DNA from 4 places in the Pradoshia sp. TA40_28 genome. Region 4 is predicted to be linked to each of the others. Evidence: riboswitches for the same ligand, from Rfam matches in the RefSeq annotation. Region 4 holds a riboswitch; each other region holds the start of a gene.
What was found. A riboswitch is a leader RNA that binds a small molecule or an ion and turns the genes downstream of it on or off. The one in region 4 is predicted to bind S-adenosylmethionine.

Region 1 (7,594 bases), on a different contig from region 4:
TTAAAATTTGATTGGTCCGCCTTTTAATTCAATCTCAGGATTGATATTTTTAAATTCCTTGAAATTATCTCTGAATTTATCAGCCAGCTCATTTGCTTTTTCATAATAGGCTTCTTGATTTTCCCAAGTTTTCTGGGGTTGTAAAACTTCATCAGGAACCCCAGGAACATGTAGAGGAATGGCTAATCCAAATATACTGTCTTGAACCGTTTCAATATTGGTCAGTTCGCCCTCTAATGCGGCTTGAATCATCAATCGTGTATAAGAAAGCTTCATACGGCTGCCGGTTCCATATTCGCCTCCGGTCCAGCCTGTGTTAACAAGATAAACCTGAACTTGATGTTCCTCTATATTTTTACCAAGCATCTCAGCATACTTTGTTGGATGCAGCGGAAGGAACGGTGAACCGAAGCAGGTAGAAAAGGTTGCCTGCGGTGAGGTGATTCCGAGTTCAGTACCGGCTAACTTACTAGTATATCCGCTTAAGAAATGATACATAGCCTGTTCTTTTGTTAATTTACTGATTGGAGGCAACACACCAAAAGCGTCAGCTGTTAAAAAGATGATGGTATTAGGATGGCCTGCAATACTTGGTTTGACGATGTTTTGCATGGCTTCTATAGGGTAAGCAGCACGCGTATTTTCTGTTAACATTCCATTATCATAATCTGCAACTCGTGTATTTTCGTCCACCATTACATTCTCAAGCACAGAACCAAATCGAATTGCATTAAATATTTGAGGTTCTTTTTCCTGTGAAAGATTAATACATTTGGCGTAACAGCCGCCTTCAATATTAAATACACCTTCAGGCGACCAGCCGTGTTCATCATCACCGATTAAACGACGGTTAGGATCAGCTGATAAAGTGGTTTTTCCTGTTCCGGACAGACCAAAGAAAAGGGCGACATCGCCTTCAAAACCAACATTAGCTGAACAATGCATAGAAAACACATTCTTCTCTGGAAGCAGGTAATTCATAATGGAGAAAATAGATTTTTTCATTTCTCCGGCGTATTCAGTGCCTCCGATTAGAACGACTTTCTTCTCAAAAGAGATGATGATAAATGTTTCTGAATGTGTACCATCCACTAGCGGATCTGCTTTAAATCCTGGAGCCGAGATAATTGTAAACTCAGGTGAATGATCAAGGAGCTCCTCTTCAGTGGGACGGATAAAAAGTTGATGGACAAATAAATTGTGCCAGGCATATTCATTGATGACTTGAATGGGAAGGCGATAATCTGTTGCAGCCCCGGCAAAACCATTAAAGACGAATAATTCATCTCTTTTTTCGAGGTAATCGATTACTTTTTCATACAGTTTTGAAAAAACAGCTTCAGATATCGGCTGATTAACGCTTCCCCAAGCTATTTTATTGATAGTGGAAGCTTCTTCAACAATAAATTTATCTTTTGGAGACCTACCAGTATATTTGCCTGTTTCTGCTTTAACAGCTCCAGTGGATGTAAGGACTCCCTCTTTTCTGGTTAATACTTTTTCAACTAATTGTGGCACGGAAAGCTGAATATGAATATTATCATGAGTAAGTAATTGCTTTAATTCATTGGAAACTCCTACACTGTTCATACGAGATCATCCTTTTCCAGAATTTTGATAAGTACATTATATGGAAATTAGTATAACACATTTAACATAATTATCCATACTAATCGCGTTGTTTTCCAAATCAGGGTCATCCTATTTGTTATATTTAAATAACAAATATAATGAAAACAGAGAATGAAATTTTGATATTTAAAATTAAAATAGAGCGTGTTTTATATATATGTTAATTTAGAATATTCACAAATTAATTATATCAATATTATTTTTAGATTGCGAATTTTAAACATTTTATTGTGCCTTTCCATAGGGAATCCAACTATGACTTGTTACCTTAACAATATATTCCTATTGATTTGTTGACAGGCTTTGATGAATAAGATATCATATACATTTAATATGGATACTCTTATCAAGACTCGGTGGAGAGACGAGCTCTATGAAGCCGGGGCAACCTGCAGTTTGATTCCTTTTATAAGTAATCACGCAAAGGTGCTAACTTGATGCAAGGTTATATTGCCTTGAACGATGAGAGTGAAAGGCAGATTTCTGAGACTCAGACCTTTCCTCTTTTAAAGGGGAAAGGTCTTTTTTCGTATAATCAGGAGATAATTAAAGATAATGAGTAGCCATAAACAGGGAAGCTGAAGGAGGAAGAAATATGTCTAATAAAAGACATTTATTTACATCAGAATCTGTAACGGAAGGTCATCCGGATAAAATTTGTGATCAGATTTCAGATTCCATATTGGATGAAATACTAGCTAAGGATCCAAATGCGAGGGTAGCTTGTGAAACCTCTGTTACGACTGGATTAGTTCTGGTTGCAGGGGAAATCACGACATCTACGTATGTTGATATTCCAAAAATCGTACGCGATACAATCAAAGGAATTGGGTACACACGAGCTAAATATGGCTTTGATGCAGAAACATGTGCTGTATTAACCTCTATTGATGAACAATCTGCTGACATTGCCCAGGGTGTTGACCAGGCTTTGGAATCAAGAGAAGGTACAATGTCTGATGAAGAGATAGAAGCTATTGGTGCGGGAGACCAAGGATTGATGTTTGGGTTTGCCTGCAATGAAACAGAAGAATTAATGCCTCTTCCAATTTCTCTTGCTCATCAATTATCTAGAAAGCTGGCTGAAGTTCGTAAGCAGAACGTGTTGCCATATTTGCGACCGGATGGTAAAACACAAGTTACGGTTGAATATGATGAAAATCAAAAACCGGTTAGAATTGATACAATTGTTATCTCTACACAACACGATGCTGAAACAACACTTGAACAAATTAAGAAAGATCTAAAAGAACAAGTGATAAAGCCCGTTGTTCCAGCTCATCTTATTGATGAAGAAACGAAATACTTTATTAACCCAACAGGCCGTTTTGTTATTGGCGGACCACAAGGGGATGCAGGCCTGACTGGACGTAAAATTATTGTTGACACGTATGGTGGATATGCACGCCATGGCGGAGGAGCTTTCTCCGGTAAAGATGCTACGAAGGTAGACCGATCTGCAGCTTATGCTGCTAGGTATGTAGCTAAAAACATTGTTGCAGCTGGTCTAGCAGATAAAGCTGAAGTACAGTTGGCCTATGCAATTGGTGTCGCACAGCCTGTATCTATTTCAATCGATACGTTCGGTACAGGAAAAATTGAAGAAGAAAGATTAATTGAATTAGTACGTGCTAATTTTGATCTTCGACCTGCCGGCATTATAAAAATGCTTGATCTAAGACGTCCAATTTATAAACAAACAGCAGCTTATGGGCATTTTGGACGCAATGACTTAAATCTTCCTTGGGAGAGAACAGATAAAGTAGGAGTATTACGTACTGAAGCTGGTTTATAAGAAGTCGATAAACATATTTAAATGAAAGAGGCATATTAATGTCTCTTTAGATTGTAGAAGGAATTCACAATTGGCCTATTAGAGGTCTATTGCTGAATTCCTTCTTTATTTTTGGATTTTTGACGAAGGAAAGTTAATGAAAAAGACTCCTGCTGGAATAAAAAGCGTACTTCGATTCAGCTCGAGTATTCCGAGAGGAGGGTTGATGCTTGCCCGTGGAAAAATTGAGCCCATTTTGCAGAAAATAGCGTTAACCGAATACGAGAGAAGATTTGAAAAAAAACGGTAGACTTGGTCCTGAAATAAGGAAACTTTGTCTACAGTCTTAAAGAGGCCTAATTATGCCTCTTTTTTTTTATGTCTAAAAGTGGTAGAATTTGGTGGTGTTATATTTTGGAATTACTATAGTTATATTTGCTGGCTGTATTTTTGCCCATGAAGCATTTATAACATATTTTGTTAAAAAAATATTATGATCTGATAGTTATGTACTAGTCAGAAGTAAAGTGAGTGGGTGAAAAGCAATGTGTGGATTTGTAGGATGCATGCATGATCAACGGCTGGAAAATCAGGATAAAGAACTTTTAAAGAGTATGAATGATCTGATTACACATAGAGGACCGGATGACGAGGGCTTTTATATAGATGAACATATTCAGCTTGGATTTAGAAGATTAAGCATAATTGATATAGAGTGTGGCCATCAGCCTTTAACATATGAAAATGAGCGCTATTGGATCATTTTTAATGGGGAAGTGTACAACTATCTGGAATTAAAAGAAATACTTGAAAAGCAAGGGATGAAATTTACAACAAACTCAGACACGGAAGTAATCTTAGCTGCTTTTGTTCATTATGGAGAAAAAGCAGTCGAAATGCTTCGCGGGATGTTTGGATTTGTGATATGGGATAAACAGGAGAAATCTGTTTTTGGTGCTCGTGATCCATTTGGTATTAAACCATTTTTTTATTTGGAAAATGAGGATAAGACCTATTTTGCGTCAGAGAAAAAGAGCATTTTGCATGCAATGGAAAACGCTGAATTAGATCCCTTGTCTTTACAACATTATCTAACCTATCAGTTTACTCCGGAACCAGCTACCATGACGAAGAATGTGAAAAAATTGCTGCCTGGACACTGCTTTACAAAGAGTATTGGCAAGCCTATGCAAATTCGTCAATACTGGAAAGCTGAATTTAAACCAATTCATCGCAGTGAACAGGACTGGATAAAAGAAATTCAGGATGTTATGTATGACAGTGTCAAAATGCATATGCGCAGTGATGTTCCTGTCGGTTCTTTTCTCTCCGGAGGAATTGATTCTACGATTATCGCTTCTATTGCAAAAGAATACCATCCTGGTATCAAAACATTCTCTGTTGGATTTGAACAGAATGGATTCAGTGAAATTGATGTCGCTAAAGAAACGGCTGATAAACTAGGAGTAGAGAACATCAGCTATATTATTACGCCAGAAGAATATATGAAGGAATTGCCAAACATTATGTGGCATATGGATGACCCACTGGCAGACCCTGCTTGTGTTCCTTTATATTTTGTAGCAAGGGAAGCACGTAAGCATGTGACAGTGGTTCTGTCAGGTGAAGGGGCAGATGAATTATTTGGAGGATATAATATTTATCGTGAGCCTCAATCCTTGGCTATGTTTGATAAGATTCCTTTCTTTATTAAAAAAGGACTAAAGCAAATTTCCACCTTAATGCCCGAGGGCGTAAAAGGAAAGAGTTTCATTGAGCGCGGCTGTACTCCGATAGAGGAACGTTATTTGGGGAACGCCAAGATGTTTATGGAAGAAGAAAAGAGAAAACTATTCAAGCTATATAAAGAAGGACAAGACTATACAACCATTACACAACCGTTTTATGCAGAAACATCAGAATATGATGATGTGAGCAGAATGCAGTATATTGATATTCATACATGGCTGCGCGGAGATATATTATTAAAAGCAGATAAAATGACGATGGCACATTCCTTGGAGCTTCGTGTTCCATTTCTTGACAAGAAAGTATTTGATGTAGCGGCAGGTATTCCGACGGATTTAAAAACAGCGTCTGGAACCACAAAATATATTCTAAGAAAAGCCGCGGAGGGAATTATTCCAGATCACGTGCTAAATCGTAAAAAACTTGGTTTCCCAGTACCAATCCGACATTGGTTAAAAAATGAAATGTATGATTGGGCTATTAAAATCATTAATGAGAGCCAAACTGATCATTTGCTCGACAAGCAAGTGATTATGAACCTAATGAACGATCATGTAACAGGCAGAGCTGATAATAGCCGGAAGTTATGGACTGTTTTAGTATTTATGATATGGTACTCGGTTTATGTCGAAGAAAAATATCCTTTTCAGGCAGAAGCTGAAAAGGATATACGGAGAGGCCAGATGGTTTAATCTTTATATGTTATGGCTTGTTTACCCATTTGCACCCACGCTTTTTCAAACTCAGCGGCGGGTGCTTTTTTATTCTTGATTCCTGTTAATGGATCATTAAAATAGATATAATCCTGGTCATAGCCCGTCACTACAACAGAATGCTCTTTATATGTAATCGATATTTTTCCATTTGGTGTTACCCAAGTATGAAAATAAGATGGGTCAAGCTTTTGATAAGCTGTATTAATGATAATCCAGATAGGTCGATTAGATGAAAGATATTTTTTGATGTGATCGAAGTCCCTATTAGTGAAGTCAATTATTCTGCCGGGCATATATCGTTCTGCCAATTCTTTAATGGGGGTATGATACACTCCAAGCCCAGGTTTATTAGTAGAATACATATCTCCAATAAATCCATCATTAGGGTCACCATAGTAAACTTGTCCATTTATTTTTTCCATTTTGGAAGGGTTCTTTTTTAGTTGCTCGGCAAGTGTTAGCTTTTCCGCATGAATACCGGCATATTGAAGTAGCATCGCCAAGCTGGTTACTTCACACCCTCTTGGAAGCTCAGGCAGCTGTTTGACTATAGGGACATCAAGCAAAACTTCATCTTTTATTGGATGATTAGATGCCTGCAGCTGATCTTGGAATAAAGAAACCGTATAGTCTACCGGTTTATTCATTAGTTTATAAAGCTGATTTGTAAAGGTTGTGAAACTGGAGTTATAGCTTTTCCAGCCTGCATACAATAAAATAATCATGAGAAGACTGAGCAAGAATGTCAATGGGTGAAATTTACGCCGGAGATAAACAGCTGTTGAAATGAGAATAAGTAACAAGAAAATTAAAATGAAAGGATTCATTATCATACTCCTGATAGTGGATTAATATAAGTGTATCATTTATAGCTAAACAGGTACGAAAATGGGTATACAATAAAGAGTATACCCATTTTAAAAATGATAATTAGTTATTCTGTTTTAAAGGTTGTATACTTGAATAATAACGGGCTTTTTCTGCATATTCCTTGTTGATTCTTTCCATATCTTTACGATCTTCATCCGTTAATTCACGAATTACTTTAGCAGGACGGCCAAAAGCGAGTGTATTGGGAGGGATTTTTTTATCTTGAGATACTAAACTGCCAGCACCGATAAAGGCACCTTCTCCTATTTCAGCTCCGTCAAGGATAATGGAGCCCATCCCAATTAAAGCATTTTTCTTCACATGGCAACTATGAAGAATTACTTGATGACCAATTGTTACATTGTCTTCAAGGATTAATGGGTTATTTGGGCTTTGATGGAGGACAGAGTTATCTTGAATATTCACATTTCTACCTATTATCACAGGCGCGACATCACCTCTAATAACTGTGTTAAACCAGACACTTGAATTTTCACCAATTGTGACATCACCGCTGACAACTACATGATCAGCTAAATAAGCAGATTGATCGATAGAAGGAATTTTATCTATATATTGATATAATTTCATTACATAACCTCCGCTTTCTACTGTAAAATAGATAATTAATAAAAGTGTACATATAAAGCGAGGATGTGTAAATAAAATAAAGCTAAACATCATACAGGAGGAGTTCATCTATGAAAAAGTGGGAAGCTGAGGGGAAAGCCTATGGTGTAATCGTTATTGTTCACGGAGCCATGGAGCATTCAGGTAGATATAAATGGTTAGTTGATCGCTGGCTATCAGAAGGGTATCACGTGATTATCGGAGATTTACCAGGTCAGGGATT
Region 2 (7,594 bases), on a different contig from region 4:
GGAAGCTCTTTCCATGTAGAATCTTGCAATCCTACAAAATCAATCATCTCTCCACCAAATTCAATTGGTTCCATTTTCTCAAGATATTCCTTTTTCCCATACATGACACCAATGCCTGTTGGCCCACACATTTTATGAGCTGAAAAGGCGAAGAAATCACAATCAAGTTCCTGAACATCTACTTTGAGATGCGGTGTACTTTGCGCACCATCTACTACCATTACCGCGCCATGTTCATGTGCAATTTGGCCGATTTCTTTAACTGGATTAATCACACCGAGTACATTCGATACATGCATAACTGACACGATTTTAGTTTTTGAAGTGATTACTTCTCTAACTGTATCAATCGATATTGTACCGTCTTCCTCAAGCGGGATATATTTTAGAGTGGCACCAGTAGCTTTAGCTACCTGCTGCCACGGAATGATATTACTGTGATGCTCCATCATACTGATTACAATTTCATCTCCAGCTTGAAGGTTTGATCTTCCATAGCTAGCTGCAATAGTATTAATAGAAGTCGTGGTCCCTCTTGTAAAGACAACTTCTTCGATGGATTTGGCATTAATGAACTTTCTTACCTTTTCACGAGCTCCCTCATAAGCATCCGTAGCCAGTGTTCCAAGCGTGTGAACACCACGGTGTACGTTTGAGTTATACCGTTTATAATACTCATCAATAGTCTGAATAACGGATGCTGGTTTCTGTGATGTTGCTGCACTGTCCAGATATACCAATGAATGACCATTGACTTTCTCATTTAAAATTGGGAAAAGTTCCTTAATAGTAGTTGGAATCATTATTTAACTTTCCTTTCAATTACCTCTGTCAACTGCTTCTTAACAGCCTCTACAGGTAATTGATTAACTACAGGGGCAAGGAACCCATGGATAATTAAACGTTCTGCATCAGACTTACTGATCCCTCTGCTCATTAGATAATAAAGTTGAGTAGGATCTACACGGCCAACAGAAGCGGCGTGACCTGCTGTTACATCATCTTCATCAATTAACAGAATAGGATTTGCATCCCCACGTGCTTTTGGACTAAGCATTAATACTCTGGATTCTTGTACGGCGTCAGATTTAGTTGCACCATGTTCAATTTTACCGATGCCATTGAAAATAGAAGATGCTTCATCCTTCATAACACCATGTTTCAGGATATATCCATTTGAGTTTTTACCAAAATGAACCACTTTCGTTGTAAAGTTTTGAGTTTGTTTACCAGTACCAACAACTACGGTTTTAGTATCACCATAAGCACCATTACCATGTAGGTTTGTAATATTTTCAGAAATCGTGTTGCCATCGTTCATTAAGCCCAATGCCCATTCCACTCTTCCATCATTTCCTACATAGGCATTACGGTTTACATAGGTTCTCATGTTTTTGGATAATGTGTCAACTGCGCCATATTTAACAATTGCGTTGTTTCCGACTACTACCTCAGAAATAATATTTCCAATCGTTTCTTTCCCGTCAGCCAATGAAATATAGTTTTCAACGTATGTGACGGAGCTGCTGTCTTCTGCAACAACAAGCACGTGATTATATAGTTCTGTATCTGCATTATCAATCATGAATATAGCTTGGATTGGTTCTTCTACTACCACATTGCGTGGAATATAGAGAAAAGCTCCTCCATTAAAAAGTGCTGCATGCAAAGCTGTCAGTTTATTTGTTTTTACAGGTACGCTCGTAGTCATGAAGTATTTTTGCAAAAGTTCAGGATGGTCTTTAGCAGCCGTCCTTATGTCAGTGAAAATAACCCCTTTATCACGAAGCTCCTGTGATAATGTTAAATACGCAGCTGTATGATTTCGTTGTATATATAAACTTCTATTCTCATTAGGATTGATTAGTTTTTTCACGTCATCAGCAAGCTCATCAATAGAAGCAAATGTCTCACTTGTAACGGAGTTCACTTTCATATCCTCTAGATTCCATTTATCAATCTTCGTTTTATCAGGTTTCGGCATAGGGAGCTCAACAGAGGCTGAAAGGGCGTCTAAACGGAAGCTTTCAAGCCAGGCAGGCTCACTATGTCCTTTTGAAAAAGAAGATACAACGTCTTTTTCGAGTAATGTAGTTTCGATTGTCATAACGATCCTCCTATAGCTTATGCTTCAATTTCTACTGTTTCGTCTTCAATACCTAATTCTTTTTTAATCCAGTCATATCCTTCTGCTTCTAAACGTTGCGCGAGTTCTGCACCGCCGGATTTCACGATTTTACCTTGCATCATAACGTGAACATAATCAGGAGTAATATAGTTCAATAAGCGTTGATAGTGAGTGATCATTAAGCAGCCAAAATCTTCGCTTCTCATTTGATTGATTCCTTTGGAAACAACTTTTAAAGCGTCGATATCTAGACCGGAGTCGATTTCATCAAGGATCGCAATAGCAGGTTGCAACATTAATAATTGAAGGATTTCATTACGTTTCTTTTCTCCGCCGGAAAAGCCTTCGTTTAAATAACGTTGAGCCATGTCTTGATCCATTTCTAATAGATCCATTTTTTTATCCATTTCTTTAATGAATTTCATCAAAGAAATCTCGTCGCCTTCTTCGCGTTTACTGTTAATAGCAGAACGCATGAAGTCTGCATTTGTAACTCCAGTGATTTCACTTGGATATTGCATAGCTAAAAACAGACCAGCACGAGCGCGTTCATCAACTTCCATTTCAAGTACATCTTCACCATCCATCGTGATAGATCCACTTGTTACTTCATATTTCGGATGACCCATGATAGCTGAAGATAATGTAGATTTTCCTGTACCATTCGGTCCCATAATTGCGTGAATTTCTCCACCTTTAACTTCAAGGTTTACCCCTTTAAGAATCTCTTTACCTTCTATTGCAACATGTAAATCTTTAATTGTAAGAACTGAACCAGCCATTCTTATACCTCCAATATATAGTCATCTAATGTTTTAGATTATTTCTATTCTCAATTTATTCTCATTACAATCTTATAACAAATCAAATCTAGATTCAACTTTTTGAAACGAGAAAATTACATATAATGGACACAATATCCCACCATAATGTCTACCTTATTGACATTATAAAGTTAAATTTGACGAAAGAAAAGGACCAGCATTTTCTGAAACACACAACCACTAGAAATAACGATTTATCCGTTAATTTTAAAAGGGAAATCTAAAAATATAAAAACAGGCAGAGGAAAAAAACTCATTTTTCCTCTGCCTGTTTTTATTTAAGAACGTATTAGATAGTCCCTTTAAGACTATATTCACTTATCCATAAACTCTTCTATTCACATCATTTAAGATTTGATTGCTCTTCATATAACTGCGTTCACGCTTCTCTTCAACTTTCATACGCACATTCAAATTTTGGCTATATACTTGATATCCAACCCCATGTGCCTGTCTCATCGCCTTATCCATTTCATCTGTTACTCGAAGTTGTAACTGATTGTCAAAAATAATAAATCATTCCTTTCTATTTATTATAATAAGGGTATCACTATAGAGAAGAACCCTCAAAGTCTATATACCACACTGAGCACATCTTAAAAGCGATTTGGCGTATTTATTCAAGGAAATTCTTAACTATTCGGAAAAATGATACCCAAGAGACTTTATAATCATGGTAAAAAGCGGCTGAAGCACAGGCTTAAGAGACACTATTTATAATAGAAGAAAAAAGTACAGCCACTAATTTGGCTGTACTTTTTATTTCAAAAATTATTTAGTTGCAGGGACAACGGACCCTTTGTATTCTTCAGTAATAAAATCCTGGATTTCTGTTGAATGAAGGACTTCAACTAAAGTTTTAATTTCTTCTTTATCCTTGTCTTCGGATTTAACGGCAATGATATTAACATATGGATTATTTTCAGCACTTTCAAGAGCGATGGCATCCTCTGCTGGAACCAAACCTGCATCAATTGCATAGTTGGAATTAATCAGTACCGCATCACCTTCATCATTATTATAAACCTGCGTTAACATAGGTGCTTCAATATCTGTTTTAAATTTTAATTTCTTAGGATTCTCTGCAATATCATCTACAGTTGCAGTTGTTTTATCAATGTCATCTTCCAGCTTTATTAAGCCTTCTGTTTCAAGCATGGATAACATACGTCCATGGTCAGCTACCGAGCTGCTCATGATAATCGTTGCACCCTTAGGCAGATCGTCCAAGCTATCGTACTTCTTGGAATAGACACCAATCGGCTCAATATGGATACCGCCTGCATTAGCAAAATCATACCCATTATCTTTCACTTGGCTCTCGAAATAAGGGATATGCTGAAAATAGTTTGCATCAATTGAACCATCTTCTAATGCTTTATTCGGCATTACATAATCTGTAAATACTTCAACTTCGAGTTTAATACCTTTTTCTTCAAGAAGAGATTTCGCTTCTTCCAAAATTTCCGCATGCGGAACATTTGAAGCACCAATTTTAATCGTTTTTAGATCTTTGTCACCTGAATTGGCTTCATCTCCTGACCCTCCGCAAGCTGCCAATAGAAGAGTTAATCCTAAAACAAGTATGAATGATAACTTTTTCACTTTGGTTCCTCCCTATCGTTTGTCTAATTTTCTTGTTATAAAATCTCCAATAAATTGGAGAATAAACACAATAACCAATACTAAAACAGTAGCAACAAACGTGACATCTGTCTGGCCTCGGCTAAATCCTTCAAGATAGGCAAGGTTCCCCAGTCCACCAGCACCTATCATACCAGCCATCGCTGTATACCCAACCAACGCAATCGCGGTAACTGTTATACCTGAAACTAATGCAGGTAATGATTCTGGTATGAGCACTTTTCTAATAATCGTAAATGAACTGGCACCCATAGATCTTGCAGCTTCAATTACACCTTTATCAATCTCGCGCAAACCAATTTCAACCATTCGTGCATAGAACGGGGCAGCTCCAATAATTAAAGCTGGCAAAGCAGCCTCGACACCAATAATGCTTCCCACCAACGCCTTTGTGAAAGGAATGAGCAGAATGATCAATATGATGAAAGGAATGGAACGGAAAATATTAACGAAAGCACCTACAATTCCGTAAACCACTTTGTTTTCCCACATATTTCCCTTGGAGGTCAGGAATAAAAGGAGACCCAATATAATTCCTAAGAAGAAAGTTGCTACTAATGAGATACCTGTCATATAGATGGTTTCCCATGTACTTTCATAGATACGTTCCCATACTACATTTGGAAATAATGTTTCTATCATTCGGAAATCACCTCCACACCGATTTCCTGATTGTGAAGAAATTCAATTGCTTTCGAAACTTCAGTTGGATCTCCATCTACATGAATAAATAATGTTCCATAGGATCCATTCTGAGTCTGTGAAATTTTTCCCTGCAATATATTTACATTAATTTTATAAGAGCGAATGACCTCTGATAAAACAGGTGTTTCAGCAGATTCACCGATAAAGGATAACTGAACGACTTTGCCTGTCGGATATTCAGCAAGCAAATGCTCGATGGTTTCCTTCGTTTCCTCTGGCTCGGTAACCTGCTGTACAAATCGTTTCGTAATCGGGGCAGTTGGTTTTTTAAATACATCAAGCACGTTTCCGCTCTCTACTACTTTCCCCATCTCCATCACAGCAACGCGATGGCAGATTTTACGTATGACATGCATTTCATGCGTAATTAATACGATTGTTAAGCCAAGTCGTTCATTTATATCGACCAGCAGCTCTAAAATGTCATCTGTAGTCTGCGGATCAAGTGCTGAAGTTGCTTCGTCGCAAAGCAAAACTTTTGGATTATTGGCTAATGCACGCGCAATTCCAACCCGTTGTTTTTGACCTCCGCTCAATTGGGATGGGTAGGCATTTTCACGTCCATTTAATCCAACCAGTTTGACTAGCTCTTTTACTCTTTCTTTACGTTTTTTGCTTGGTATACCGGCAATTTCTAAAGGAAACTCTATATTTTCACTGACTGTCCTGGACCAGAGAAGATTAAAGTGTTGGAATATCATACTTATTTCCATTCTGGCTTTTCTAAGTTCAGCACCTTTAATAGCAGCCATATCTTTACCTGCTACTACTACACTGCCTTCGGATGGTTTCTCCAAACCGTTCAGCATTCTAATCATGGTACTTTTTCCTGCTCCGCTGTACCCGATGATTCCAAAGATCTCTCCCTTTTCAATTGACAAAGAGACTTGATCTACTGCTTTGACAGCTGATGAACGTTTAAAGGTTCCCGAGAAGGTCTTCGATACATCACGTAATGTAATCATAAAAAAGTTCACCGCTCTTTCTTTCAACATCTAGTTTTAAGATAGTTTTCAATTAAACAAAAATGCCTTTCTGCGGAGGCAGAAAGGCATGATTAATTTATAAACATGTTCCTTTCTCTCATCTCCCAGGATTTTAGTTCATCCTGTGTGAATTGGCACCTTTTCAATCTGCTAGATTGCCGGTTGCCGGGCTTCAAAGGGCACAATCCCTCCGCCTCTCTTGATAAGAGTAAATGACACTATACAATTAAATCTAACTGTCTGCTATCCTATCATGTTGAAGAAAGAGCTGTCAACAGCAAAGTCTTTATAGCGTGAATACTAGATTAATTCGCCACGACTTTATTCGAAGAAATCCCTGTTGACTTTTCAATCGCCAGCTCCAATTCTTCAATTAAATCTTCTGCATGTTCTATACCGACGGAAAGCCTGATTAGATCCTCCTGCACCCCGGAGGCCTTTAATTCCTCCTCACTAAGTTGCTGGTGAGTAGTGCTTGCCGGATGAATAATTAAGCTTTTTGCATCACCGACATTGGCCACATGGGACCATAGCTCAATGGAATCAATCAGCTTTTTACCTGCCTCACGTCCTCCCTTTATTCCAAAAACAACGACTGCTCCTGCTCCTTTAGGTAAATATTTCTTCGCCTTTTCAAAATCATTATGGTCTGGATCGCCTGGATATGAGACCCAGGATACGGCAGGATGTTGTTTTAAATAATCGACTATTATTCTTGTATTAGCGATATGCTCTTTCATTCTTACATGCAGGGTTTCCAATCCAAGAATAAATTGAAAGGCGTTGTATGGACTTAGGGACGGACCCAAATCTCTCAATAGCTGTACCCTTGCCTTTGTAATAAAAGCTGCGGCTCCAATTGCCTCACTATAAATCAAGTCATGATAGCTTGGGTCTGGTTCTGTAAACCCAGGAAATTTAGGCGAATTCCAATCAAAATTCCCGGCATCTACAATCACTCCGCCTAATGTCGTTCCATTTCCAAGTAACCACTTCGTAGCAGAATGAATGACGATGTCTGCTCCAAATTCAATCGGCCGTGTTAAATAAGGAGTGGCAAAAGTATTATCAATGATCAAAGGAATTCCAACTTCATGGGCAATCTCCGCAACCCGTTCAATATCTAGCACTTGCAGGCTTGGATTTCCGATGGTCTCTGCAAAAATCGCTTTCGTCTTTGAAGTAATGGCTTCTCTGAAATTTTCTGGATTCACTGGATCTACAAATCTTACATCAATCCCATACTTAGGAAGAGTATTAGCGAATAAATTATAGGTTCCTCCATATAGAGTGGAAGCAGAGATAAT
Region 3 (7,594 bases), on a different contig from region 4:
CTCATCGAGAGTCGAATTTATAACAAAGTCATGAACTTCATTTTGAAATCGATTGATTTTTACTTGGCTCCCTGTTGCCAGTGCTGCACCTTTGGCAATCTTAATAATTCTTTCTGAAATTTCTTCACATCTCTTCCAGGTTGATGCCCTTATATAAAACCTTGCAGAGGCATATTCAGGAATGATATTAGGTGCATCTCCTCCATCTCGAATAATGCCATGTACCCTTATATCAGTCGGTAATTGTTGTCTTAAGGCCCCAATCCCATTAAATAACTGAATAACTGCATCCAGAGCATTGATTCCTTCCTCAGGAGCAGCTGAAGCATGAGCAGCTTTTCCGTAAAAATGAAAATCAAGGGGGTTAACAGCCAAAAATGGTTGAGTCGTTCCGGTTTGCCCTGATGGATGGATTAGAATCGCTGCATCCACTCCTTCAAACAATCCATGCTTCACATAACTGCCTTTCGCACTGCCATTTACGCCTCCTTCTTCTGCCGGTGTACCATAAACGAGAACCGTTCCTCCAATTTCCTCTAGTACTAATCCAAGTGAAATTCCTGCTGCCACGCTCGTGATCCCGATGATATTATGGCCGCAAGCATGGCCAAGACCGGGCAGGGCATCATATTCAGCGAGAAAAGCAATCCTAGGTCCTGGTTTTGATGATGACTTCCTCGCTATAAAACCAGTTTCATGCCCGGCAATATCACGTGTGACCTCAAAGCCAGCTTCAATCAATACATTGGTAAGTGTCTCTGAAGCTAAGAATTCTTCATTCCCTATTTCAGGATTGGCATGGATATGATGGCTTATATTTATATAGTTGTTAGCCTGTTGATCGATATATCCATTAATCATTTCTTTATGAAAGATGCGACTATCATTTTTAATCATTACTCTGCCTCCAATCTTTCCAATAATCTTATACCTATGTTAGTTTCCGAAGTAATTCATTGCTGCACTGCCGGACTGGTCCAGGCATCCTGATAATCAACCAATTCTTCCAATGATACGAAAGCCGGAATGGTATTCCCTTTAAATGTTTTATTAATAAAATCCTCTACTTCTTTTGATTGGTAAATTTCCACCAGTTTTTTTAAGTCAGCGCGGTCTTCATTCCCTTTTTTCACGGCGATAATATTAATATATGGTTTAGCCGTTTCACTTTCATGGAACAAAGTATCTTTTAATGTTAATCCTGCTTCAACCGCAAAGTTATTGTTGATAATCGAAGCATCTACATCTTCTAGAAAACGCGGTGTATTACCGGCTGCTACTAGTTCAAGTTTAATATTTTTAGGGTTGGTTTTAATTTTATCGATAGAGCCAACCCCATTAAAATTGTCTTCTAATGTGATGAAACCTGCTTCCTGTAATAGCAACAACGCTCGCCCTAGATTGGTCCCTTCATTAGGAACGGCTATTGTTGCTCCTTTCGGCAGCTCATCCAATTTTTTATGTTTAGTTGAATAGATTCCCATTGGCGCAATAACAGTAGCTCCAATAGGTTCAATAGCCAAATTTCTTTCCTTAATCTGTTCATCAAAGTATGAGATTGTCTGAAATGCGTTCGCATCTATTTCCCCGTCATTTAAAGCTGTGTTTGGCAGTATATAATCACTGAATTTCACCAGTTCTATATCAAGTCCCTTCTCTTTGGCAAGTTCAGCAATATAATCCCATGTCCTGTCCCCACTGCTAACTCCCACCTTAATAGTGGAACTTCCTTCTTTGGCATTTCCTTTTGATTCACTTCCGCACGCTGCTGTTATGATTGTGAATGCCACTATTAAAATAGTAAGAAAAAACTTTTTCATTCTATCCATCTCCTTCTTTATCGTCTTCTTATTTTTCTTGCCACTGTATTGCCTGAAGTTTGTAAAAGCTGCACAATAATCACAAGTGCGGCTACCGTTACAATCATGGTGATTGTATCGAATCTCTGATATCCATAGGTGAGAGCAAGATCTCCGACACCTCCGGCCCCTACCGCCCCTGCCATAGCTGAGGCACCGACCAGACCGATTGTTGCTGTTGTAAATGTTAGAATAAGAGAGCTAAGTCCTTCCGGTAGCAAAAAGCGGAAAATTATTTGCCATACTGTAGCTCCCATTGACTGAGCTGCTTCAATGATTCCTTTATCAACTTCCAATAATGAATTTTCAACCAATCTGGCAATATAGGGACCTGCATAAAACACAAGCGGTACAATTGCCGCATTCGTCCCAATCGCCGATCCAACAACGAATCTTGTAAATGGGATTAAAGCCACTAATAAGATAATGAAGGGGACCGAACGTAATATATTGATAACCGGGTTCAATATATTAAACACCCATGCATTCTCCAGGATATGTCCCTTTCTTGTGATGACGAGTAATATCCCTAAAGGCAATCCGATAATGGCTGAGAATAGTAATGAAAAGAAAACCATATAGAGCGTGTCACTGAAGCCAATCAGTAATTGTTCAAGCGTAATTTCCATTCCCAATACCTGTTCATTCATGGCAGTTTCACCTCCTGCAAGATAACATCCTCATTCACTATGTAATCAAATGCCTTTCTTATTTCAGTTGTTTCTCCTATAACCTCCACGATTAAATTGCCGAAAGGTGTTTCCTGTATTTCAGAAATATTGGCAGAAAGAACACTTAAATGAACATCAAAGCTTTTGGCTACCGTTGAGAGAAGATGCTTGCCTGAAGACGACCCCAAAAAATTCAGCTTCCAGACGGCAGGATTCTTTTCCTTTAAGGATTTCAAAAAGCTTTGTGGTATTTCATCATGAATGACTGTTCTAACAAATCGTTTGGCAGTCTCCGTTTGCGGTTTAGAAAAAACGTCAATAACAGGGCCCTGCTCAACCACCCTTCCATTTTCCATGACAGCGACCTTATTACAGATTTCTTTAATCACTGACATCTCATGTGTAATGAGCAAAATGGTTATGTTGTATTCACGGTTTATTCTTTTCAATAGCTTTAAAACATCACTTGTCGTTTGTGGGTCCAATGCGGATGTAGCTTCATCACATAATAGAATCGATGGGTTTGTGGCCAGAGCTCTCGCAATTCCAACCCTCTGCTTCTGTCCTCCTGACAATTCTTCCGGATAACTGCGAGCCTTATCTGATAAACCAACGAACTCCAGTAACTCCAGGACTCTCTTTTGAATTGTTTGTTTACCTGTACCGGATAGTTTCAACGGAATAGTTACATTATCAAATACTGTCTTGGACTGGAGTAAATTAAAATGCTGAAAGATCATACCGATTTTCTTTTTTTCTGCCCTCAATTCCTTAGATTTTAATTTCGTAAACGATTTACCGTTAACAAGAACCTCTCCTTCAGTAGGACGTTCCAGCATATTAACCAACCGCAAAAGAGTACTTTTTCCGGCACCGCTGTATCCTACTACGCCATATATATCTCCTTTATCAATTGTCAAATGAACTCCTTTTAACGCTTCAACCGTCTGTCCATTTGCTTGATATGATTTTTTTACGTTTCGAAACTCAATCATGTTCTCTCCTCCAGGTCTTATGAAATTCGAAATGCAAAAAGCCTCTTCTGTCATAGACAGAAGAGGCTTCGTATGAACATATGCATAAAAATGATTGGAAATATGTCCACTTAAAGCTTCCTCTTATCTATCAAACAGTCGTTTGTTGGATTTAGCACAGTATTTTTACCTAAGTAAAAATCCGCTGCCGAAGTATCATAGGGCCAAGTCCCTCCACTTCTCTCGATAAGAATCGCTTGCTATTCAATTAAATTTGATGTTTCCAACTATATCCTATCCTGTTTGTTAATGTCAATCAAAATATTCAGAAAGTATAATTAATTTTGGTTTATACTATAACTATCCTCTATGTTTTATCTATAGCTTTTGATCATTCTTTATGATTAATGAATCATTACAGCTTTTTAATCGTATAGGTTACTAAGGGGATTTACATAAAAAACCAAGGAGGTTATCTAGTGGGAAACATCTTCATCTATTCCATCATCATCGGGATTATTTCGGCACTTATTCTTGTGCCATTCCAAAATAATGAAAAATTACATATCCACATGAAGGGCAAAACAAAACTGCTTGTTTTTGTCAGTTTAGCTGCATTGATTATGATTGGTGCATTTTTATTTTATTACTTCACCTTGTTGGATCAAACGATCTCCTCGCTGTGGATTTTCTTAATCATACTAACCTTGTTGGGCTCACTGCTTGCTACAGGTATGGAGAGAAAGATTAAAGGTGTTTTATTCGCGGGTAGTTTGCTTGTCGGACTCTACTTTTTAACTGCTTTTCTATTCAACGCCGATGAAAAGTTTAAGATCGCCAAAATGGAGGTCAAAGAAGAAATACAAACATTTGATGAGAATAAAAAGCCAGCTAGCGTACCGCCTCAATACGCACGCAATAAAATGAAAAAAGCGTTTGGCCAGGTACCTAATACGAGTTACTATGAATTAGGGAATTTGCAAATCCAAAAAGTAAATGGGGAGTATGTTTATATTGCCCCAGTCGAATTTTCCGGATTTTTCAAATGGTTAAAAGGGAAAGAAACTCCCGGATACTTTATGCTGAGTGCGACAGACTCTTCGGCTAATCCTAAATTTGTAGAGGCAGAAATGCTATACACTCCCTCTGCATTCTTTAACAAAGAAACAGAACGTCGTATACGCCTACAGTATCCATCGTATATATTCTACGGCGATGCCCAGCTTGAAGTAGATGATAACGGAGCCCCTTTTTATATTCGCTCATATGGTGATTTTGTCTCTGCCAGGAATGGTTTTAAGGTGAAAGGCGTTGTCGTGATGGATGCCAAAACTGGGAAGTCCAAATCCTATTCTATTAATGATGCACCTGAATTTATTGATGGAGCAGTTGCCCCGGAGGTTGTCAGTACGCAAAATAGCTACTTCGGAAATTATGTCCATGGATTTTGGAATAGCCTATTTGGAAAATCAGACGTTAAACTTCCATCTGATGAAGGTACCGAGGCGAATGTCAGTCCAATTTTTGATGAAAATGGAGAAATGTATTATTTCACTGATTTCACAAGTCCAAAAGAAGGCGTAGATTCGATGCTCGGTTATGCGCTCACAAATTCCAGAACGGGAAAAGCTGTCTATTATACAGGCAATACGGAGGAGTCCTATATGGATTCACAAGGTGCCTTGCAAATTATCGAGAAAAAATTTATAGAAAAGAAATGGGAAGGCAAAATGCCTATCATTTATAATTTCTATGGTGAAGCCAGCTGGTTAACGGGAGTGCTCGATTCCAATGGATTTTTACAAAATTATTTCATTGTATCTGCAGCCAATCCTGAAATCACTGCTTATGGATCTACACCTAACGAGGCCTTAAAGCTTTACAAAACGGCGCTTCAAAAAGGCGGTGGAACGGTCAATGGCACTTCTACGAGTGAAGAGAAGAAAGTAGATGGGAAAGTTGTCAGAGTCTATAAGGAAAAATCGGGTGAATATACCGTTGTTTCTTTCCTTCTGGACAACGGCCAAAGCTACAATATGTCCTCTGAAAAAGACCCTTTGATCATATACTTACAGGAAAATGATCAGGTTTCTGTTACGTACATGGATACCGGGGAAAACTTTTTACCTGTGAACAGTATTATTATAAAAAATTTACAATAATATATACTCAGTGAAAATAGATCATCCTCCCATTGGATTGATCTATTTTCTTTAAGTACGGTCATGCTCGCAGGAGGAATCTTAAGACCCCTTTAAATTATTGTTAAATATATAGTTAGAATTGTGTTAAACAGGGTAAATAAAGTTAGTCATAAATACTCATAATAGATAATGCTGACATATAAAGGAGGTCCTTTAAGTTAACGAGTATGACAAAAATGGGGATTGTTTGTAATTAGGAGCTTGTATAAGGGAAGTAAATTTCAAATTAATGAACTCATACTATAACAAAAATTTTGCCCATTCATGCTTACATGATCTAAAATCTTCCCGGCTGTTTCCATACATAAATCAGGAGTAAACTGTGAATCAGATTATTTTCAGATAATATATCGGAAGTACTTTCCATTTACAAAACTCTATATATTTTTTAGATTAAAGTAAGTATATACTGCTCTTTTTTGTTTCCCCACCCTTTATACCATCTATTTCTTTGCAATAAATACATGGAAATCTTATATTAATCTAATATTATTTGGTAAGTATTGATTGCAAAAAAACCGTATCTTTATATATACTCATAGAGATACATACATTCTGTCATAAGATTTAAAACTTCCCTTTTAACCCGCCCAAAATGGACATAGAGGGTTTTTAAACGTTACTTATATGAAGGAGGCTCATAATGAAGAGATTTTCAAAATTCACACTTTTAACAGCAATGGCTATTGTCATGATTGCTTCATTTATATTCCCTGCTTTAAACACAAAAGCAGAAGGAAAAAAATATGAGATTGCAACTGACATTACATTTGCCCCATTTGAATTCCAGGATACGAATGGCGAATTTGTCGGTATTGATATTGATTTACTTAATGCTATAGCTGAAAATCAAGGGTTTGAAGTAGAAATTAAACCGCTTGGATTTAATGCAGCTGTACAAGCACTAGAGTCCAATCAAGTTGACGGCGTTATTGCCGGTATGAGTATAACAGACGAAAGAGAATTAAAATTTGATTTTTCCAAACCCTACTTCGAATCCGGTGTTGTAATGGCCGTTGCCGAGGGTAATGAAGAGATTAAATCCTATGAAGATTTAAAGGGGAAAAAGGTAGCGATTAAAACAGGTACTGAAGGTGCCAGTTTTGCAGAGAGCATAAAAGATAAATATGGTTTCAAAACGGTAACCTTTGATGATTCCGCCAATATGTATGACGATGTGAAAACAGGTAACTCTTCAGCTGTTTTTGATGATTACCCTGTCCTTGCATACGGAGTTACACAAGGCAATGGTTTAGAAATTGTAACCGAAAAAGAAAAAGGCGGCTCCTATGGGTTTGCTGTCGCTAAAGGGCAAAATGCAGAATTGATTGAGCAATTCAATGCAGGTCTTGCCAACCTGAAAGAATCGGGCGAATATCAGGAAATCATGGATAAGTACTTAAAAGCAGAAAAAAGTACAGATACTGATAATGGTTTCTTTGGCCTATTAGAATCAAGCATGCCAAGTCTTTTAAAGGGTCTTCAAATGACTCTTATCCTGACTGTCGTGTCTCTTGTTATCGCATGTATACTGGGAATTATATTTGGTCTAATGCGCGTGTCCCATCTCAAAGTCTTAAGAGCAATTGGAGTCATTTATGTAGATATCTTTAGAGGAACTCCACTAATTGTTCAAGCATTCTTTATCTACTTTGGTATTCCTGCTGCGCTTGACTTCCGAATATCTGCCGTTGCTGCCGGTATTATTACTTTAAGCTTAAATGCCGGTGCCTACATGGCTGAAATTGTACGTGGTGGTATCGAATCAGTTGATAAAGGACAAATGGAAGCTGCTCGAAGCCTTGGCCTTCCTTATAAAAAAGCTATGGCAAAGGTTATCCTTCCACAAGCGATCCGTTTAATGATTCCATCTATCATTAACCAAT
Region 4 (7,594 bases):
GTCGAAATATCTCCGGTCATCAAAGCAACCAGTGCCTTGCCGATGAATACGGAATTGGACGAAATCATCAACCAGCGCTTACCTTTTATTGATGAGAACCTTATGTTTACAACTTTATCTGTACCAAATCCTCATTTAATCAGTCTGGTTGATAAAGAGGTCATTCATTCAGATAAGCAAGAAAAAATAGCAACTAAGCTGAATGGAGAGAATGAATGGTTTACAGATGGTGTAAATGTCAGCTTCGTTTCTCGTCTGGAGGAGGGGGCCATTTTTGTTCGTACGTTTGAACGAGGAGTGGGCTTTACGAATGCCTGTGGAACGGCCATGTCAGCCTCCAGCCTCGTGACTAAATGGGTTGACGACCTCGAGGATGAAGCAGTCTTGCATGTTTATAATCCAGGTGGAATGGTACAGTGTCAGGTTCATGATTTGCAGGATAAAACTTGGGTTGATTTAATTGGTAATGCAACGTATGAATACGAAACGGTTATTCAGTTAAATTTGGACACACTACATGTTAGCTTTGGGGAAAGGCAAGTTTATAGAGAAGAGGCAGAGGCCTATTCAGCATTCCAACAACATGTCAAAACCTATGTAGACTCTAAAATGGGATGAGTTTATGGAGTTTATTCATTAGGATCAAATAGAGGGGGGCGAAAATTGAAGAAGCATACGAATACCTTTTTAAATATTCATTTTATATCCTTTTTCGTGTTGATTACCCTCTTTATTGTCTGTACGCTCTTATTTGTCGATATTGCAGATAAATTAAATGATAATGAACTTTATCAGTTTGATATGATGATTATTCAGGAGGTTCAGGGCAGTATTAATGAACTGAGCACAAAAGTGCTTATTTTTATAACGAATTTAGGTTCAGTAAAAGGCAATATCCTGTTGGTTATCATTTTCTCTTTGTTTTTATTGTTTAAAAAACGTCCTTTAAGTGTTGTCTTTTTAACTACCGTGACATTGTCAGGTGGTTATGTGAACCATTATTTAAAATGGATTTTCCAACGAGAGAGACCTTCGTTAAATCCATTGGTTGAGGTAAATAGTTTTAGTTTTCCGAGTGGCCATGCTATGTCCTCTTTCATCCTATATGGGGCACTGATGATCATAACAACCAGAATCACCAAGAGCTGGCCGGTCCGATTAGGTGTCTATGCAATTTGTACATTCATGATTTTAACGATTGGATACAGCCGAATCTACTTGGGGGTTCATTTTCCGAGTGATGTTATTGCCGGTTTTATTGCAGGCTGTGCATGGCTAGCGATCATTGCAGTTTTATTTAAGTTTGGAGAATATAGAAAAATAAAAAGTTCGAAATCGTAGATAGGTGTCTGTAAGCCATAATGGTTTACGGACACCTATTTTTTTTGGAAGCTGCATGAAAATCCAACTTGTATACTTTTCGGATTGAATGCAGTCACATTCATAGTCTCAAATCAATAGAAATTGTCATTCTTATTAGAAATGAAGAAAGGCTCTGAAAAGACAACCGAAGGCGATTATGTCATTAACAATGGATATGGTATAATTTTCATGCAACTATATGGTGCGGGTGGTATGCGCCTTCTTTTCCTTATAACAAGTGAGGGGAGGTGATATACCAATGGATTTTCTTATAGCTCTGGCAAAAGATGTAGCCATGATTTTCTTAACAACTTTTGCTGCAGGCATCGCCACGCGATTCGCCAATCTCAAGCTTAAGGGCAAACGAAAAACCACCCCGCGCCGACCAAAGCATAAGGGTGGTTCTCCTAAGAACTAACTAATTTGCATACCACTCGCTTGTTAGTTGCACCAGGGAGTTACCAGCTCTCTGGTTTTTTTACTATATGTTTATATGTTTATACTATACCCTAAATAATAGAAATTCAATCAAAACTGTACTAGGGAGCCAATTGATGTTCGCCTTTTTTATCGAGTGACAAACATATGGAATGTCATAAGATGCATCGATTTATTTACCTATTCGATAAAAGGCTACTTAGTGGCCGTAACATTGATGGATAAGCAGGGTTTCATTGGTTTCGTTTGAACTCTAACAGATTTAAATCCTGTCTTCGTAAGAACCTCTTTAATTTCTTCCGCATATTGATGAGCCTGTTCTTCCGTTGCCTCTTCCTGTCTCGGTTGCACTGTGATTGTAAGGCCGCCATTCTCTTTTAATAAGGAATGTATTTTTTGAATGCAAGCTTCCTGGTTATCCCATAATGGATAACTGTTTACGCTAAAAATGTTATCGTACACCATTGGACTGGGCAATTCGAGTACAGTTCCATTAAATAAACGAAGCTGATTGCGGTCGAGTTGTTCCTGATTTCGTTTGCTTGCGTTTTTAACCATTTCTTCAGATGGGTCAACTCCATCGATTTGAACGGTCGGGTGTTTTTCAAAAAGGATATGCATTCCTTCCCCGGGGCCAAACCCAATTTCAAGCAGCGTATCATTCGGTTTAATAGATAATTGAGCAAATGTCCATTCATACAATTCTTCATTTTCATAGGCCATGATTTTACCAGCTAGTTTTCCAAGTACACCAGTTGGATTTTTAAATTGATTGGTTAAGATCTCTTTCATTTATCATCACTCCTATACGTAACATACCCAAAAAAATAAATGGCTAACTCTATCAAATTAATTATCTAAATAGATTGAAATAACTGAAAATTTATAGTAAATTAGGTAAATATATAATTTCATATTCTTATCTAGAGAGATGGAGGGACTGGCCCGTTGAAATCTCAGCAACCTGGATTCTAAAGTCCAAGGTGCTAAATCCAGCAAGCATTGCTTGAAAGATGAGAGACCTTAGGAAAAGGGCTTTCATATAATGAAAGCTCTTTTCTATTAGTCTGTTTTCCTCATCATCCATTCACTTTACCAAATTAGGGGGGAAAGACAGTGAATCTTTTGGAGACGTTAGATGAAAAAATTCTGGTTGCAGATGGGGCGAGTGGTACACTTTTATATTCTTTTGGAATTGATAGCTGTTTTGAAGAACTTAATCTGACAGATCCTGATCAAATCAAAAAGATGCACAGAAGTTATATTGGGGCGGGTGCTGATATCATTCAATCCAATACATTCGGTGCAAATTTCCATAAATTAAAAAGGTATGGCCTCGAAAGGGAAGTTTTCAAGATTAATGGGGCCGGAATGAAACTGGCCAAAGAAGCTGCTGACCCGAATACCTTTGTCATTGGGACAATCGGGGGATTGCGGAGCTTTAGAAAGTCGGAATTAACATTAAATGAAATTAAGGCATATTTTGAAGAGCAGCTGCTCGCTTTATTGAAGGAAGAACCAGACGGAATTTTACTGGAAACTTATTATGATTTAGAAGAATTACTAATGGTCTTAGAAGTAGGAAGAAAAAACAGCCATCTTCCTTTTATCACGAATATTTCCCTGCATGAAACAGGTCTATTGCAAAATGGAATGCATGTCAGTGAGGCGTTTTCTCTTTTAAAAAAGGAAGGAGCCGATGTCGTCGGGATTAATTGCCGGATGGGCCCGTACCATATGATTCAATCGTATGAAGAAGTGCCGCTTTTAAAAGATACGTATTATGCAGCATACCCGAATGCTAGCTTACCTGATTTGTCTGATGGAAGATATGTCTATTCAACAGAAGCTGACTATTTCATCAACAGCTCCAGACAGCTTGCGAAGCAGGGCGTACGCCTGTTAGGGGGATGTTGTGGGACGACGCCTGCACATATTCAAGCCATACGTAAAGGGATCGAGGGTCTTCTTCCTGTTAAGGAAAAAGATTTTGTAGCCGAGCCGAAAAATCAACCTTTCTCTTATGAAGGCATTCACCTTAACCGAACAGGGCCTGATACAATTTCAAGTAAAGCTAAAAGACAAACGACCGTCATCGTTGAACTGGACCCACCGAAGACACTTGGGCTAGAAGAGTTTTTGAGAGGAAGCCAGTATTTATTAGATTCAGGTACTGATGCGATTACCCTTGCGGATAATTCATTGGCTTCCCCGAGAATATCGAATCTGGCCGTAGCTTCCATTTTACAAGTTAAGTTAAATACATTGCCCCTTGTCCATTTAACTTGTAGGGATCATAATCTGATTGGCTTGCAATCGCATTTAATGGGGATGCATTCCCTCGGATTATCTGAGGTTTTAGTCGTGACAGGTGATCCTTCAAAAATTGGAGATTTTCCAGGAGCGACTTCCGTATATGATCTCTCTTCTATGGACTTAATTTCATTAATCAAGCAATTGAATGAAGGCCGATCCTATTCCGGAAAATCGTTAGGAAGCCGGGCAAATTTCGAAGTTGCTGCAGCCTTTAACCCACATGTAAAGTACATAGATAAAGCTGTACAGCGAATGGAGAAGAAGATTCAGGCAGGTGCAGATTATTTTCTGACCCAGCCAGTATTCAGTATCGAAAAATTAGAGGAAGTATACGCAGCAACCAGGCATATTACGAAGCCGATATTTATTGGCATCATGCCTTTAACGAGTCATAGGAATGCAGAGTTTTTACATAATGAAGTCCCTGGAATATCATTGCCGGCGCATGTTCGGACAGCAATGGAAAGGGCGGGTGCTGATCAAGAGAGTTGCGCACGTGAAAGCTTCGCCATATCAAAAGAATTAGTGGATGCCGCAAAGGAATTATTTAATGGAATTTATATTATTACACCTTTTATGAAATATGAATTAAGCGGGCGTTTAGTGCGATACATCAAGGAACAAAAATCAGTTGTCAATAGGGAAGTGCATTTATTATGAAAGCAGAAAGATTAAAAGACTTATTAGGTGAAAGAATTGTGATTCTGGATGGAGCAATGGGAACTATGATTCAGGCACATAATTTAACAGAGGAGGATTTTGGCGGAGAACAATACGATGGGTGCAATGAGTACTTATCGATCACCCGTCCCGATATAATCCAATCCATCCATGAAGAATATTTGGCAGCGGGAGCGGACATTATTGAAACAAACACGTTCGGTGCAACGCCAATTGTCTTAGATGAATACAATCTTGGCCATCTGGCTTATCAGCTTAATAAACAATCGGCCCAATTGGCACGAAAAGCTGTTAATCAATTTGACACTTCTGACAGCCCTCGCTTTGTTGCTGGTTCAATGGGACCTACCACTAAAACCCTATCCGTCACAGGTGGAGCCACTTTTGAACAATTGGCAGAGTCTTATGAAGAACAAACGAAGGGGTTACTGGATGGCGGAGTTGATGTGCTACTTTTGGAAACGTCACAGGACTTACTAAATGTGAAAGCGGCTTATATCGGAATGCAAAAAGCATTCTCGACTTTGGGAAGAGAAGTGCCGTTAATCATTTCAGGAACGATTGAACCAATGGGAACCACTCTTGCAGGACAAACCATTGAAGCTTTTTATATATCAATCACGCATATGAAGCCCCTTGCGATTGGACTTAATTGTGCAACGGGTCCCGAGTTCATGGCTGAGCATATCAGGTCTTTATCTGAGTTAAGCACTGCCCATGTAAGTTGTTATCCGAATGCCGGATTACCAGATGAAAATGGCCAGTATAACGAAACGCCATCTTCACTCAGTAAGAAAATTAAGCAATTTGCTGAAAAAGGATGGATTAATTTGGTCGGCGGCTGCTGCGGAACGACTCCCTACCATATCCGCGCTATTAAGGAAGCTGTTAGTAGAATAGAACCGAGAAGGATAAAAGGTAAGCAGTCTATGCATGCTGTCTCCGGTATAGAAGCCTTGATTTATGATGATTCGATGAGACCTTTATTCGTAGGGGAACGGACAAATGTGATTGGGTCCAGAAAGTTTAAAAATCTGATTAAAGATAAAAAGTTCGAAGAAGCCTCCGAGATTGCCAGACAGCAAGTTAAAAAGGGAGCTCATGTAATTGATGTATGTCTTGCTGACCCGGATAGCGATGAAGTATCTGATATGGAAGCATTCATGAAAGAAGCGGCTAAAAAAATTAAAGTACCCTTTGTCATTGATTCAACGGATGAATTAGTCATTGAGAGGGCACTATGTCATTCTCAGGGAAAAGCAATTATTAATTCAATCAATTTAGAAGATGGGGAAGAACGTTTTGAGAAGATTGTGCCACTTGCTAAACAGTATGGTGCTGCTTTAGTTGTGGGAACAATTGATGAACAAGGCATGGCCGTAACGGAAGAACGTAAACTAGCGGTTGCACGCAGATCGTATCAACTATTAACGAAAAAGTACGGAATCGAGCCGGAGGATATCATTTTTGATCCGCTCGTATTTCCGGTTGGAACTGGTGATGAACAATACCGCGAAGGCGCGGCAGAGACGGTAAAGGGACTAGCAGCGATTAAAAAAGAGCTTCCGCGATCATTAACGATTTTAGGCATTAGTAATGTATCGTTTGGGCTGCCGAATGAGGGACGAGAGGTTCTGAATGCCGTTTATTTATATCACTGTACGAAAGCTGGCCTGGATTACGCCATTGTTAATACCGAGAAATTAACGCGGTTTGCTTTAATCCCTGAAGAGGAAATTCGATTATCAGAGAATTTATTATTTCATAACTCAGAAGAATCTTTAGCTGAATTTGTTGCCTTTTACAGAACGAAAAAGCCGGTTCAAAAGGAGACAAAAGAGAAGCTGCCATTACTGGAGCGGCTTCCTGAATATATTATTGAAGGAACGAAGGATGGGTTAAAGGAGGATATTGAAGAAGCTCTGCAAACGGGGATGGAGCCTCTAGATATCATTAATGGTCCTTTAATGGCCGGTATGGCGAAAGTGGGAGAACTATTTAATGATAATCAATTAATCGTGGCCGAGGTATTACAAAGCGCAGAAGCGATGAAAGCGGCTGTTTCCCAGCTGGAGCCTTTGATGGCGACAACAGGCAAGACGTCAACAAAAGGAAAAATGGTACTCGCCACCGTGAAAGGTGATGTGCATGATATCGGTAAGAATCTCGTGGATATCATCATGAGCAATAATGGATATGAAGTCATAGACCTAGGAATTAAAGTGGCTCCGCAAACCTTGATTGAATCCATACGGAAAGAAAATCCGACCATTATCGGTTTGTCCGGTTTGCTCGTAAAATCGGCCCAGCAAATGGTGATTACCGCACAGGATTTAAGAGAAGCAGAGATCGATGTGCCGATTGTGGTTGGAGGAGCGGCTCTTACCAGAAAATTTACAAGGGGACGAATCGCTCCGGAGTATAAGGGTCCTGTCTTTTATGCAAAAGATGCCATGAACGGGCTGGATTTAATCAATCAGCTTCATGATGAAGAAAAAAGACCTTCATTCCTTGCACAATTAGAGGCAGAAGCGGTTAAGCAGGCAGAAGTCATTTCATTTGAGAAAAACAGAAGTATCCAAGTAGAAGAAAAACGAGAAAAAACAGTGAAGGATCAAGAGAATGTTCCTGCTCCTGAAGATTTACACAGGCATGTACTGCAGGATTACCCACTATCTCAAGTGTATCCATATGTGAATAAACAGATGTTATTCGGACATCACCTCGGAATGAAGGGGAAAGTGGCGCGGTTATTTGAGGAAGAGAATCCTAAATTAGTGGAACTTGCCGCTATAGT

Region 1: another riboswitch for S-adenosylmethionine. It lies ahead of metK (methionine adenosyltransferase); the one in region 4 lies ahead of AC58NB_RS06345 (bifunctional homocysteine S-methyltransferase/methylenetetrahydrofolate reductase).
Region 2: another riboswitch for S-adenosylmethionine. It lies ahead of AC58NB_RS13650 (methionine ABC transporter ATP-binding protein); the one in region 4 lies ahead of AC58NB_RS06345 (bifunctional homocysteine S-methyltransferase/methylenetetrahydrofolate reductase).
Region 3: another riboswitch for S-adenosylmethionine. It lies ahead of AC58NB_RS00340 (methionine ABC transporter ATP-binding protein); the one in region 4 lies ahead of AC58NB_RS06345 (bifunctional homocysteine S-methyltransferase/methylenetetrahydrofolate reductase).

The regions. Positions count from the first base shown of each region.
Region 1 covers NZ_JCATZO010000019.1:160-7,753, reverse strand. The annotation lists gene pckA (phosphoenolpyruvate carboxykinase (ATP)) at 1-1,590, opposite strand; SAM riboswitch class I at 1,973-2,101, shown strand; gene metK (methionine adenosyltransferase) at 2,228-3,427, shown strand; gene AC58NB_RS16695 (hypothetical protein) at 3,564-3,716, shown strand; gene asnB (asparagine synthase (glutamine-hydrolyzing)) at 3,952-5,847, shown strand; gene AC58NB_RS16685 (C39 family peptidase) at 5,844-6,698, opposite strand; gene AC58NB_RS16680 (gamma carbonic anhydrase) at 6,802-7,332, opposite strand; partial or broken gene AC58NB_RS16675 (alpha/beta hydrolase) at 7,443-7,594, shown strand, end outside.
Region 2 covers NZ_JCATZO010000010.1:55,278-62,871, reverse strand. The annotation lists gene AC58NB_RS13680 (cysteine desulfurase) at 1-803, opposite strand, end outside; gene sufD (Fe-S cluster assembly protein SufD) at 803-2,107, opposite strand; gene sufC (Fe-S cluster assembly ATPase SufC) at 2,125-2,910, opposite strand; gene AC58NB_RS13665 (YuzK family famiily protein) at 3,271-3,423, opposite strand; gene AC58NB_RS13660 (MetQ/NlpA family ABC transporter substrate-binding protein) at 3,724-4,557, opposite strand; gene AC58NB_RS13655 (methionine ABC transporter permease) at 4,570-5,238, opposite strand; gene AC58NB_RS13650 (methionine ABC transporter ATP-binding protein) at 5,235-6,266, opposite strand; SAM riboswitch class I at 6,382-6,496, opposite strand; gene AC58NB_RS13645 (O-acetylhomoserine aminocarboxypropyltransferase/cysteine synthase family protein) at 6,593-7,594, opposite strand, start outside.
Region 3 covers NZ_JCATZO010000001.1:74,273-81,866, reverse strand. The annotation lists gene AC58NB_RS00355 (M20 family metallopeptidase) at 1-897, opposite strand, end outside; gene AC58NB_RS00350 (MetQ/NlpA family ABC transporter substrate-binding protein) at 954-1,820, opposite strand; gene AC58NB_RS00345 (methionine ABC transporter permease) at 1,838-2,488, opposite strand; gene AC58NB_RS00340 (methionine ABC transporter ATP-binding protein) at 2,506-3,525, opposite strand; SAM riboswitch class I at 3,646-3,757, opposite strand; gene AC58NB_RS00335 (YrzE family protein) at 3,984-5,666, shown strand; gene AC58NB_RS00330 (amino acid ABC transporter substrate-binding protein/permease) at 6,352-7,594, shown strand, end outside.
Region 4 covers NZ_JCATZO010000004.1:81,718-89,311, reverse strand. The annotation lists gene dapF (diaminopimelate epimerase) at 1-618, shown strand, start outside; gene AC58NB_RS06360 (phosphatase PAP2 family protein) at 664-1,341, shown strand; gene AC58NB_RS06355 (hypothetical protein) at 1,622-1,780, shown strand; gene AC58NB_RS06350 (SAM-dependent methyltransferase) at 1,996-2,592, opposite strand; SAM riboswitch class I at 2,717-2,820, shown strand; gene AC58NB_RS06345 (bifunctional homocysteine S-methyltransferase/methylenetetrahydrofolate reductase) at 2,917-4,776, shown strand; gene metH (methionine synthase) at 4,773-7,594, shown strand, end outside.